Regions from separate parts of the Arthrobacter sp. R3-55 genome, predicted to be linked through region 1. Evidence: riboswitches for the same ligand, from Rfam matches in the RefSeq annotation. Region 1 holds a riboswitch; each other region holds the start of a gene.
What was found. Region 1 has a riboswitch for cyclic di-AMP ahead of M1D51_RS16910 (M23 family metallopeptidase). Riboswitches for the same ligand answer to the same signal wherever they lie in the genome.
Positions count from the first base shown of each region.

Region 2: another riboswitch for cyclic di-AMP. It lies ahead of M1D51_RS19820 (NlpC/P60 family protein); the one in region 1 lies ahead of M1D51_RS16910 (M23 family metallopeptidase).
Region 3: another riboswitch for cyclic di-AMP. It lies ahead of M1D51_RS01505 (hypothetical protein); the one in region 1 lies ahead of M1D51_RS16910 (M23 family metallopeptidase).

Region 1 is NZ_CP096423.1:3,701,774-3,705,990, forward strand. It holds gene M1D51_RS16900 (NlpC/P60 family protein) at 1-446, opposite strand, end outside; gene M1D51_RS16905 (C40 family peptidase) at 545-1,291, opposite strand; cyclic di-AMP (ydaO/yuaA leader) riboswitch at 1,296-1,457, opposite strand; gene M1D51_RS16910 (M23 family metallopeptidase) at 1,603-2,433, opposite strand; cyclic di-AMP (ydaO/yuaA leader) riboswitch at 2,440-2,669, opposite strand; gene M1D51_RS16915 (metal-dependent transcriptional regulator) at 2,862-3,557, opposite strand; gene serC (phosphoserine transaminase) at 3,852-4,217, shown strand, end outside.
Region 2 is NZ_CP096423.1:4,343,550-4,347,766, reverse strand. It holds gene M1D51_RS19830 (NCS2 family permease) at 1-1,391, opposite strand, end outside; gene M1D51_RS19825 (copper resistance CopC family protein) at 1,506-2,141, shown strand; cyclic di-AMP (ydaO/yuaA leader) riboswitch at 2,316-2,484, shown strand; gene M1D51_RS19820 (NlpC/P60 family protein) at 2,488-3,276, shown strand; gene M1D51_RS19815 (FAD-binding protein) at 3,374-4,066, opposite strand.
Region 3 is NZ_CP096423.1:295,591-299,807, reverse strand. It holds gene M1D51_RS01510 (ATP-dependent DNA ligase) at 1-962, opposite strand, end outside; cyclic di-AMP (ydaO/yuaA leader) riboswitch at 1,209-1,353, shown strand; gene M1D51_RS01505 (hypothetical protein) at 1,356-2,705, shown strand; gene M1D51_RS01500 (PucR family transcriptional regulator) at 2,905-4,119, opposite strand.

The sequences.
Region 1 (4,217 bases):
AGGCCACTGGCAGCGGCCGGAGCCTTTGCTGCAGGAGCCGCGGTGTTGACCGCCAGCGTGGCTTTACCGGCAGTGGCCGTGACTTCTGCTGTCTTCTTGGTTTCAACCTTGGCAGGAGCCTTCTTCTCCACAGGAACCGGGGCCTGCACCGTGGTGACCACGGGGCGTTCGTAAGAGATGGCAACCGTGGAGTCCGCAGCGATGGTCGCCTGCACTACCGACTGGACGTCGAGGGTGGAGGTCGAGGTGGACTCGCGGTCAACGTTGGTGTCTGCTGCGTTGGCGGCCACGCTGCCCGTCAGGACCAAACCCGAAGCTGCGGCAATGACGGCTGCCTGGCGGCCCACGCCACCGGCGTTTTCACTGACGGCCTTGGCGATCACGGCAAGCGAGCTGGTCTTGGGGGCCTCAGCGCGATGCCGTGCAACCTTTGGTGCACTGGTCATGGTTTTCTCTTTTCGTATCCGCGTGCAGTTGGGGTACACGCGGCTCATTGGTGCGACGGCACGTGGGGCATGCCGGCGAACCCCGAACTGGATTATTTCTAGCGGAGGGTAAAGAAGGAGGAGGTGCCCGTGGAGGCAGCCGAGTGCAGGAGCGTGCCCTGTCCAGGGTTCAAAGCGCTGATCATCATGCCGTTGCCGACGTAGATGCCAACGTGTGCTCCACCGTTCTGCATGACCAGGTCACCGGGAGCAGGGGTGCTGGTGGGCTTCATGGCCGTCCAGGCGTTGACGCGGGGAATGCTGATCCCGGCCTGGGCGTAAACCCACTGGGTGAAGCCGGAGCAGTCCCAGCCGTTGGGCGTGGTGCCGCCCCAAACGTACGGGTGGCCGATGCCGGTGTAGGCGATCGCAGCGAGGCCGGAAGCGGCGGCGCTGGAAGCAGCGTCCTTGGCTTCGGAGGACTTCGCGGTCACGGCGCCTGCGGTGGTCTGGTTGCCGTTGGCCGCGGTCCGCTGGGTGGCCTGCGAAGCGCGCTGGACAACCTTGGGAGCTTCCTTGGTGGCCACGACGGGGCTTTCGAAGGAGACAGTAGCGGTGGGCTCTGCTGTGACTACTGCAGTGGTGACCATCTGCTGGGTGCTGGAGGCTTCCGACTTGGAAACGTCGGTGTCTGCTGCCTGGGCCGGCAGACCGACGCTAAGGACGAGGCCTGAGGCTGCTGCCAGAACGACGGCCTGACGGCCAACGGTACCGGCGTTGGATGAAACAGCCTTGGAAAGCGTGTTCAAAGGGTTCGTACGAACCGATTCGGCGCGATGGCGCGCAGGGGTAGTGCGTGATGACACGTAGGTAGCCTCTCCCAATGCCTGCGAGGTGAGCTGTCGGATTCGGATGGGAGTCATCCGGCCGCGCTGCTTCAAGGAAGCTTTTGCGACTTAACCCCAAGGCCTTCTTACGAAGACCAGAAGTGGTTCCCCCGCCCCTGCCAGACGATTTATGCGAACGGACCTTGAGCGGTGGCAGAGCTAGGCAATCCACTCAAGTGCACCGGCCCCCTAAAAAGCCGATGCGCTTTGTACGGTACAACAGTTGAACGTGAATGTCACATTCAGGTCACGGGGTGTGTCACGAATGCGAGAGACGACCATCAAATGGACTAAAGCCAGCCCATGGGGTCAACAACTTCACCGTTGACCTGTACTTCAAAGTGGAGGTGGCAGCCAGTGGAGGCGCCCGTGGTGCCGCTCAGCGCAACAGTGTCGCCGCGACTGACAGTCTGGCCCACCTTGACGGTGAAGGAGGACAGGTGGTTATACGTGGTCTCAAGGCCGTTTCCGTGGTCTACCACCACGCGGTTGCCTCCGCCGTACTCGTGCCACCCGGCAAAGGTAACCTTGCCGCTGGCTGCGGCATGGACTGCCGTGCCGCACTGGGCTACGAAGTCCTGACCGCGGTGAAAGTCACCGGAACCACCCGTGAGGGGGCTGATGCGGTAGCCAAAGGGGGAAGCAGTGGTCAGTGTATCGAGGGGGCTGGCCATGGTGCCCGTGGACGAGGCGCGCTGGATGCTTCCGGCGGACTGCGCACTGAGCAATTGCTTCAGCTTGCCATCAGGATCGGCGGCGGTGGCAACTGCGGCGCGGCTGAAGTCGATTTTTGCCGATGCAGCAGCCGACACTTCGGGCTGGCTGCCACCGGTGACAGCCAGGGCTGCCTCGGTTTGGCCTGATTCGGAAGTTGCCATGACCGGGCTGGTGGCCGGCAGACCTACAGTCAGGGCAAGTCCGGTGGCGGCAAGCGCAACTCCGGCCTTCTGCCCGACACCACTGGCTGCGGCGAAGTCGGCTACCTGGCGTAACGGGCTCTTACGGCGGCGCACCTGGCGTTCGGTGTCGCGTGGCCGGATCTCCGATACGACGCGGGCTGGCCGCAGCTCAGCAGCGGGGCCCGACGCGCGGCGGCGGCCCCTGACGTTCTGCGTTGTCAAACTCTGTTCCTCTCTCAAAAGCCTGCGAAGTTAGCTGTCGGATTCGGGTCAGAGAGTTCAAAGACCCGGTCCGCACGAAGCGCTCACGGCACACAGGTATCCCAAGAGGGACTTGCGTAAATGGGCACTTCTGCTGCGGACTTCACCCCAAGGCTGCTTCTTTAGACAGCCGCTTGTGGTTCCCCCGCCTCTGCCAGTGGTGGATGACACACCTGTTCCGCTGGCAGAGCTCGGCTCCGGAACAGGTAACGCTTTGGTATCAGCGCTAGTAGATAACTATAGGGGATTAAGGCCCGCAGTAATAAATTCGTTATCAACAGGAAGAGGCATGATGAGCCGGCCCCTTATCACTAATTGCGGAAAACCGCAGGTCACACGCGCGCCATCAGCTCAAAAGTGAGATATGACACCGCGTCAGGAAAGGCGTGTCAGCCGACGGTGACAAAGACGTGCGCCGCCACCTCGGGCGGGAGCTCCAGGGCTCCCTCAATACCGGGGACCCGGACGGAGATGTATTCGCCAACGCGCTCGAGTGACACAGCTGCTCCGGGACGGATCCCGCCTTCATCCAGCTGGGTGAGGAGTTCAGGCTCAACCTGGATGGGCTCCGCCAAACGGGTGACCGCCACGTGGGAATTGGCCGCATACCCGTCCATCGCCTGGAGGAGGTTGACATCGAGGCGGGGGAAAGGCTGACTTGCAAGGCCACCGAGCGCTTCGAGGCCCGGGATGGGGTTGCCATAAGGAGATTCGGTCGGGTGTTCCAGGAGTTCGTACAGCCGCCGTTCCACACGCTCGCTCATCACGTGTTCCCAGCGACACGCTTCGTCGTGGACATAAGCCCAGTCCAGGCCGATGACATCAGCCAGGAGCCGCTCGGCAAGGCGGTGCTTGCGCATGACCTCGGTGGCTCGCTTGCGTCCCACCTCGGTCAGTTCCAGGTGGCGGTCGTTGGAAACAATCACCAAGCCGTCGCGCTCCATGCGTCCGATGGTCTGGGAAACCGTGGGACCGGAGTGCCGCAACCGCTCGGCGATGCGGGCCCTGAGAGCCACGATGTTCTCTTCTTCAAGCTCCAAAATGGTCCGAAGATACATCTCAGTGGTATCGATCAGATCCGTCATCCAGCTCAGCTCTCCTCGAACGCAGTTCCTTGCGTAATCTCCACCGTACAGCGTCCCTTGCCAGGGTGGCCGGTGTGCACCGCCGCCCCATGGACGCCAACCACCAGCCTAGCTTATTTGGAATTACTCTGGATAATTCCGGTCGCATATGGTTGGCCGGCATTCCACGTGGCGGACTATGACGGCTGCAGGTTCCTGCCTCCGCACCGGGTCAGGCAGAATTGGGGGTGTCGAAGGGGCAGTTGATGCCACCTGCCACGACCCATCTCTAGCCGATACCCATTGGAGCCACACGTGAGCGACAACAGCATCACCATTCCCGCAGATCTGCTGCCCAAGGACGGACGCTTCGGCGCAGGACCCTCCAAGGTCCGTCCGGAACAGATCGAGGCACTGTCTGCCGCTTCGTCCACCATCCTGGGCACGTCCCACCGCCAGGCTCCGGTCAAGAACCTCGTGGGTTCTGTTCGTGAAGGACTCAGCCAGTTCTTCCGTGCGCCCGAGGGCTACGAAGTCGTCCTCGGCGTTGGCGGTTCCACAGCTTTTTGGGATGTTGCCGCATTCGGCCTGGTCGAGAAAAAAGCACAGCACCTCTCGTTCGGTGAGTTCGGTTCGAAGTTTGCTGCCGCCACCAACAAGGCGCCGTTCCTGGACGCTTCC
Region 2 (4,217 bases), 640 kb from region 1:
AACGCCGCGGCCACAGCCCACATCAGGGGATGGACTTCACGGGCGCGGCCTTGGAAGGTGCGGATCAGGACGTAGGAGATGAAGCCGGCGCCGAGGCCGTTGGCGATCGAGTACGTGAACGGCATGAGGGAGATGGTCAGGAAGGCCGGGATGCCGACGCCCCAGTCCTGCCAATCAATCTTGCCCACCTGGGAAACCATCATGAAGCCCACTACCACCAGCGCCGGGGCGACGGCTTCGAACGGGACAAGGTTGATGAGGGGCGTGAAGAACATGGCCACTAGGAACAGCAAGCCGGTGACGATCGAGGCGAGGCCGGTGCGGGCGCCTTCGCCGATGCCTGCGCCGGACTCAACAAAGATCTGGTTGGAGGAAACCGAAGCGCCGCCACCTACGATCGCGCCGAGGGCATCCACTTGGAGCACACGGTCAACGTTGGGGATGTTGCCGTCCTTGTCCACGGTTCCGGCCTCGTTGGCCAGGCCCACCATGGTGCCCATGGCGTCGAAGAAGATGCTCAACAGGATCACGAATGCCAGCAGTGCCGCCGCAATGAGTCCGAGGTGTTCAAAGGCGCCGAACGGGTTGGCCTTGCCGATGAGGGACAGGTCCGGGGCGCCCCACTCCGAAAGGGTGGGAGCAACCAGGGACCAGCCGCGGGGGTTGACGTTCTTGCCGTCAAAGCTGGGGCCGATGTGGAGGGTGAATTCAAGGATGGCGGCCAGTGCAGTGGAAACCACGATGCCGATCAGGATGGCACCACGGACCTTGCGGACCACCAGGGCGATGGTCAGGATCAGGCCCACTGCGAACACCAGGGTAGGCCAGCCCATGAGCTTGCCGTCCACGCCGAGGCCCAGCGGGACCGTGGTGCCGGCGGCGTCGGGAATGCGGCGGACAAATCCCGCATTGACCAGGCCAATCAGTGCAATGAAGAGGCCAATGCCCACCACGATCGCAGTCTTCAGGGCCTCCGGGACGGCCTTGAACACGGCGGTCCGGAATCCTGTCAGCACCAGGATGAGCATGGTGACGCCGGACAGCACCACAAGGCCCATCATGTCCGGCCAGGTCAGTTCCGGGTGCGAGGCCACGGTGACGGCCACAAAGGCGTTGACGCCCAGGCCCGTTGCTACGGCAAACGGGTGTTTGGCCCACGCGCCCATGAGGATGGTCAGGATGCCCGCTACGAACGCCGTGGTGGCCGCGACGGCAGTGAAACCAAGGGATGCCCCGCTCGAATCAGCCCCGGAGAGGATCAACGGGTTCAGCACCACGATGTAGCTCATGGCGAAGAACGTTGCGAAGCCGCCACGAATTTCCCGCGAGTACGTGGATCCACGTTCAGTAATCTTGAAGTAGCGGTCTACTGCAGAACCTTGTTTAAGCATGAAGGACTCCGGGGATCGAGGGGAGTGTGCTCTCAAATCCTATGCGGTCCGGTACGGGCGCTCCGGACGATTCGCCTAGTCTGTAAGGAAGCCAACACTAGGAGAAACCGCCCCATGCGTACCATCCGCCCGCTTCTGGCCGCCGTCGTTGCTGCTCTTGCCTTCGCGTCCGCCCTGCTGTTTTCGGCGGCTCCGGCGTCCGCCCATGACGTCGCCGAATCCACGACGCCGGCCAACGGTGCCGCTGTGACGGAAGTGCCGGCGTCGGTCGCCATTACCTTCAACAACCGGCCGCTTGCCATCGGTTCGGGCGTAACTGTCACGGCGGGTGGCGAAAACTGGGCCGACGGCCCCGTTGAAATCATTGACAACCAGGCGGTTCAAAAGCTGCGTAAAGGCGCCCCCGCCGGCGAGTACACCGTGGTCTGGCGGGTTGTCAGCAGCGATTCCCACCCCATTGAAGGCACCTTTACGTTCACTGCCACCGCGGGAAGCACGACGTCGACAGGCGCTTCGGCAGGTGCCTCGACGTCGGCCCCGGCTTCATCCTCCGCAGCGGTGCCGACCGCAGGAACCGGGGCGCCTGGAAACGGCAGCAGTGAACCGGCCGCGGATGCCTCCCAGCCCTTCCCGTGGAGCATCGTGGGACTGGCCGTGGTTGCTGTAGGTCTCGTTATTTTTCTGGCCGTTACTGCACGCCGGAAACTGGCTGCGTCAAATGACTCTGAGGGCGATTCTGCCGCGGAATAACGGGGTTTTCTACGTAGCTGCGAAGATCTCGAAATGGTCACCACGACACGCCAGAAGCGCGGTTCTCGTTACTTAAATGTGACTTCGGCGTGATCATCGCGTACGGTTGTACCTGTGCCTGTTCCACGTAGCGGGCACTTCCGGCCTGATTGCCTAGCTCTGCCGCAGTCCGGAATCCGTTCGCAGACAAACCTTACGGCAGAGACGGGGAACCCATTTTAGGTCGCTTTCGAGCGTGCCTTGGGGTGAAGTCACGAAGCTTCCGCGTAACAGCGGGGCGTAGTGGCCGGGTGACTCCCATCCGAATCCGACAGCTAACCTCGCAGGCATCGGGAGAGGCTCTTTCATGTCTTCACGCATTCTTCGCGGCCGTCGTAAGGCGGACAGCGTACGTCCTAATCCGTTCATCTCCATCTCCAAGGCAGTCGCCAGCAACGCTTCCGGCGCTGGCCGCCAGGCAGCTGTTATCGCAGCAGCCTCCGGCCTTGTCCTGACCGGCTCCATTGCTGCCCACGCAGCTGAAGCTCCGGTTCAGCGGGATTCCAGCCCTGCAACGGTCGCTGAGACCGTTTCCGAGGCTCCCACCCAGGTTGTGACCGCATTGGCCACGGCTACCGTCAACTTCGAGCGCCCCGCTGTTGCTTCCGTAGCAGCTCCGGTCATCGAGAAGCCGGCTCCGGTTGCTCCGGCTCCCGTCGCCAAGAAGGCTGCAGTCACCACTGCAGCTGCAACGGCTCCTGTTGCCAAGGCTGCTGCTGCCGCTCCGGCCGCAGCTCCGGCTCCGGCTCCGGCTCCTGCTGCAGCCCCGGCCGTCGGTGGCGTCAACGCTGCCATGGTTGCCTCGGCTTACGCCCAGATCGGCATCATGCAGGACTGCACCGCCATGGTGGAGCGGGCCCTCGGTTCCGCAGGCATTCCTGTTGGCGACCTCGGTCCCATGCAGTTCATGAACTACGGCAAGGTTGTCAGCTCGCCCCAGCCCGGCGACATGATCGTCCAGTCCGGCCACGTTGCCATCTACATCGGCAACGGCCAGGCCATCAGCGGTGGCATCAACGGCAACCAGACGGGCATCCACCCCATCAGCTGGTTGACCGCAACGGGTCCCCTGACCTACGTACGCGCTGGCGCATAAGCCTCACGCTTCAGTTCAAAGGCCGGTGTCTTCGAAGAACCAATCTTCGAGGACACCGGCCTTTGGCGTTAAATAATGTGAGTTAAAGTTCAGAGTCCTAGGCGGTAGCGATGCCCGGGCCTGCCGGGAGGGCAACCTTGGATGATATCGCCTGGCCCACAGCCTTTGCCTGGCGAAGCACTTCCTTGGGTGTGGGCGTAATGAGTTCCCCGACTCCCACCAAGTGCATCCCGACGGCCCGCATGGCGGCCACCAGATTCTGCCCGATCGCTATGCCCAGTTCGGCCAGCATGCGGCGCAACTGACTCTGTGCGCAGCGCGTCACCACAATATGGTCGGCCAGAAGGACCCCGTTGGCAGTGTGCACGGCCCACTGACGGCGGGTGGATTCGAGTGGACCGGAGGCGTGGAGCCCCGTTCTGAGCCCGGCAGTGGTCATGCTGGCAGCCAGTCCGTAGCCGATCTGCTGGGACGGGTCGGAGCCAAGGAAATCAAGGCGTACAGCCCGGGTGGTGCTGCGGACATCCAGGTGGTGGCTGGCGGCGTAGTTCCGTAGGTGGCGGAGGATTTCGTTGCGTTCCTGCATGGCTGCTGGATCAGCGGCGTCGCAGCGTTGAAGCATTCCGGTGTGTACTGACGGGCCGGTTGCGGACAACGCGCCGAACCCGTCCACCACTATGGAGCCCACGCCATAACGGCTGAGCTCACTGGCAACTGCCAAGCCGGACAGGCCGGCTCCGATGACCACGGTGGTGGTGCGTTCCGTGGCGGAATCAGGCGTGAGTGACACTGCTTGGTTCCTCCTTGACGTGTGTGCCCTTGGGCATCGCATGGGGTCGCGTCCGAGTTCCCCAAGCGGCCGCAATAAATGGCCGGAGTGTGTTGTGGAACACGTTTGCCGGCCATTCTGTGACTCGAACACTACCGAACTTTTTCTGCCA
Region 3 (4,217 bases), 1.4 Mb from region 1:
TGGGTGGTGTGCCGGAACCGGTCCCCCTCCATGTAGTCGTAAGCCACCTCGATCACCAGTTCGGGGCGCAGGGGGACGAAGGAGAAATCCTTGCCTGCGCTCCACCGGCTTTGGGCGCCGGGCATGCGCGAACCCCCGGCAGACTCATCCTGCTTGGCCCACTCGCCCCACGGGTGCTCACCGAGGTCCACTTGGTAGGGCTCAAGCTCAGCCACCAGGGCCTCTCGCTTGGCCATGGGGAACGATGCCACCACTCCTACGTGATGCAGCCGACCAGTGTCGTCGTGGAGGCCGAGCAGCATGGAACCAACTACTTTTGCGGTCTTATGCCAGCGGAAACCTGCCACCACGCAATCCGCAGTGCGCTCATGCTTGGTCTTGAACATCACCCGCTTGTTGGGCTGGTACGCACCATCCAGCGGCTTGGACAGCACGCCGTCCAGGCCCGCGCCCTCGAGTTGCACGAACCACTCCTGCGCCCGTTGAAGGTCAGTTACAGCAGGAGTCACATAGACGGGCGGCTTGGCCTTGGCGAGCGCACTTTCCAGGATGGCCCGACGCTCGGAGAATGGCTTATCCATGAGGTTCTCGTCGCCGAGCGCGAGGATATCGAACGCAACCAGGGACGCAGGAGTCTTCTCGGCCAGCATCCTCACCCGGCTGTCCGCCGGATGGATCCGCTGCTGAAGCACCTCGAACTCGAGCCGCGTTCCCTCGATCAGGATGATCTCGCCGTCGATCACGCATTTGTCCGGCAGGTTCTTCCTGAGAGCCTCCACCACCTCAGGGAAGTAGCGGGTCATCGGCTTCTCGTTGCGGCTGCCAAGGATGATCTCGTCACCGTCCTTGAAGACGATGGTCCGGAACCCGTCCCACTTGGGCTCGTAGTGCCCAACATCAGGAATGGCCGGAACTGACTTGGCGAGCATGGGCGAGACGGGTGGCATCACGGGCAGGTCCATAGACAATGTCTACCTGCAGGTGCCCGCCGAAGCTAGTGTTAGGCCATGGACATCTTGCTCGTGTTGGCTGCAGTGCTTGGCGCTCCGGCCTTGCCAGCCCCGAAGCGTAGGTCATAGAACCCTGCCGCTTGGCTAGACGTACCGTCCGTTACATTAATGTGACTTTACTTTCCTGCTCATGTACCGTCGTAGGGCGACCCGTATCTCCGCTGGGCCGCTTCCGGAATGACGCCGAGCTCTGCCGCACTCCGGAATCCGCCAGACCCGCGGCAGAGGCGGGGGACCCACAAGTTCCCGGACTTTTCCAAGTCCTTGGGGTGAAGCCGCTACGGCGGCCGGACGGCCTCGTCCGAACCCGACAGCTAACCTCGAAGGCGTTGAGAGGCAACCACCATGTCCCCAACCATGGATCAGCCGCGCCGCGCCCGAACTGAAGGCGAGCGCACCAAGCCAACCGGACGCCGCCGGGCCCAACCCAGCGGATCCTCCAGCAGCGTGCAGGCAAGTACCGCTGCACCCGAAACTCCCGAAATTTCAGGCACGACGCCGGACGCCCCCACTGCGGCCATTCCCACCGTCGCGCCGCCCACCACGCGGGCGGCCGCGCGGGCAGCCGAGCGGGAGCGGGCCGCCGAGCAGGAGCAGGCCGCGCAAGCCGAAGCCCGCGTATCCACCACGCCCGGGCCTCCGACAGCCGCCATTCCGATCGTCCAGGCTCCCAAGCAGCCGGCATACCCCCAGCCCACCACCCCGGAGCCGGCCACCGCCGCCATTCCGATCGTTCAGGCCTCCGAGCAGCCGACCAACCCTCAGCCCGCGTCCGAGCCGGCCACAGCCGCCATCCCGATCGTGTCCGCAAACCCGGAGCCTGCAACCACACCCGTGACACGCGTTGCCGCGCCGACCCCCGCTTCGCCGGCCCGGGCTACATCCCCGGCCCCGGTTGCTGCGGCTGCTTCGGCATCGGCCTCACTGGCTAGCCGGAAGGACGTTCGCCAACAGTCGGGCGCTCCCACGGGTTCACGCTCCGGGCAGGGTTCACAGCCAGGGCCGGGTTCCCGGTCAGGATTGGGCGGTTCGTCGCTTACACGCGAACCCCAGGCGGTCCTGGTGAAGGCGGCTTCGGTCAAGCACATCAGCCAGCGCATGGCCGTGGTGGCGGGTGCACTCGGCCTGGTCCTGACGGCCGGCACCGTGGGGCAGGCCCTCGAGTTGCCGTTCTTCGGCCAGGAGGCACCCGCGCAGGAAGCCAGCGGCGCCGACAGGAATTCGGGTTCCGCATCGCCGGCCCCCAGCGCTTCCTACTCCAGGGCTTCTTCTCCGTCCGCCTCAGCTGCTGCGACGTCGGCGGCCGGCCAACCGGCCACGGTTCCGGAGGCACCTGCGCCAGTGTCGCCGTCGTCCGTTCCCACGCCGAAAGTTTCCTTGGCTGACCCCGTCTGGGTCCCGTCCGCAGTGCCGGCGACCATCGCTGCGGCACCGGGCACCACCAGTCCGGTCCCCACACCGCCGGCTCCGGCACCGGTTCCGAGCGATGTGCCATCGGACACCGTCACCACGCCGCCGGCCACCCCGACGCCAACAACTCCCCCGACCGTTACGCCGAGCCCCAGCCCTACTCCCACCCCCACGCAGACCACCAAGCCACGTCCCACGGGCAAGCCCACCGCGTCCACCACGCCGGCGCCCACCCAGTCTGCGCTCGACCAGATCCTTGACTCCGCAAAGGACGCCCTCAAATGAGCACCCGGCTTCCCCGCATCACCACCCACGTAGGCTGGCACAGCCGGTACTGCAGCAGCAGCCGCACAGCCACCTTCCGGCGTCGGCTGGGCCGCTGGAGCTGCCAGCGCTTGAGGCGCTCGTAGGGAACCAGGAGCAGCACACGCCAAAAAGGAGGCGGGCACCCACACCGGGTGCCCGCCTCCTTTTGGTTCAACGCTCAGATCCGCGGCCGGCCCGCCCAGCGCCGGGCCTTCAAAGCGGCGTGCAATTCGAGGCGGATTGCGCCGCTCAGCGGGTCAGCGCCAATGAGCTGGCGGATGCGGCCCAGCCTGTTGTAGATGCTGCTCCTGTGGAGGTGAAGTTTGGCGGCGACGTCCTGTACTGAACCGTCGCTGTCATACAGCAGTTCCAGGACGGGCAGGAGCTCGCCGTTCTTGTCCTGGTCCTCCAGGGTCCGGAAGTGCACTGAGCCGGTGTCATCCCAGCCGCCCGGCGCCAGGAGACGGTCGAAGAGCTGATAGACGCCCACCGTCCGGCTGTCCACGAGTTCGCCAAGGGGCTGATCGACGGCGGCCGCCTGCGCCGCAACCTTCGACTGCCGGTACGCTCCCGCGAGCTGCCGGATGACCTGGAACGGCTCGCTGATTCCCAGGATCACCCGGTCCACCTTACGGCCGGCACGCTTGGCTAGCTCCAGCTGATAGTGCACCAGTACCTGCGCATGGTCTGCCCGCCCACCGGACTCGCGGAACAGGACCACCGAGTGCGTCTCCGTTCCGGCGCTGAACAACGCGGCATTGACGCCGATGGTGGACTGCAGCGCGGCCGAGCGGTGGGTCAGGGTCGCGGCAATGGGATCGACGTCGGACCTCGCACTGTCCGCGTCCAGGATGGTCACCAGCTGCCATGGACCACGGCCTTGGATTTCCTTCCATCCGGCCACGGCAGCCACTGCGTTCGATTCGCCGCTGCAGGCCGAGAGGAACTCCTGCTCACGCCTGCGCCGGAACTCCGACTCTGCCGTGTTGGAGTCAAGGAGCAACCCCGCCAACAGGTCCAGCTCATCACGCACGCCGGGCAGTTCGGCGAGTATCGCCGTCGCACTTTGCTCTTCAAGGTCCAGCTGGACCCACAAGTAGCCCACGCGGAATCCGCGGACCAGGAGCGGCACGCAGACGCGGCCCAGCATGCCCAGTTCCTCGTTTGCGGGAACCACAACGGGGCGGACCGCTGTGGCGATGCCGTGGGACAGCTGCCAGACGCTGACATCGCCGGGGACCCGTTTGCTCAGGAGGAAGTTCACGCGGACCCGGTCGGCATGGGATTGGTTGGAGCTGTAGGCGAGGAGGACGCCGTCGAGGTCCTCCAGGGAGAGGCCGCGGCCCAGCTTCAACGCCACCCGCTCAACGATCTGCTCCACGTCTTGCTGCATCCTCCAGAGCTTACCAACAGCAGGCGACACCTGACGCTCCATGGCTCGACAAATGTCGAGTCAAATGATGCCGGATCCTTGAATTTACGGGGTTCATC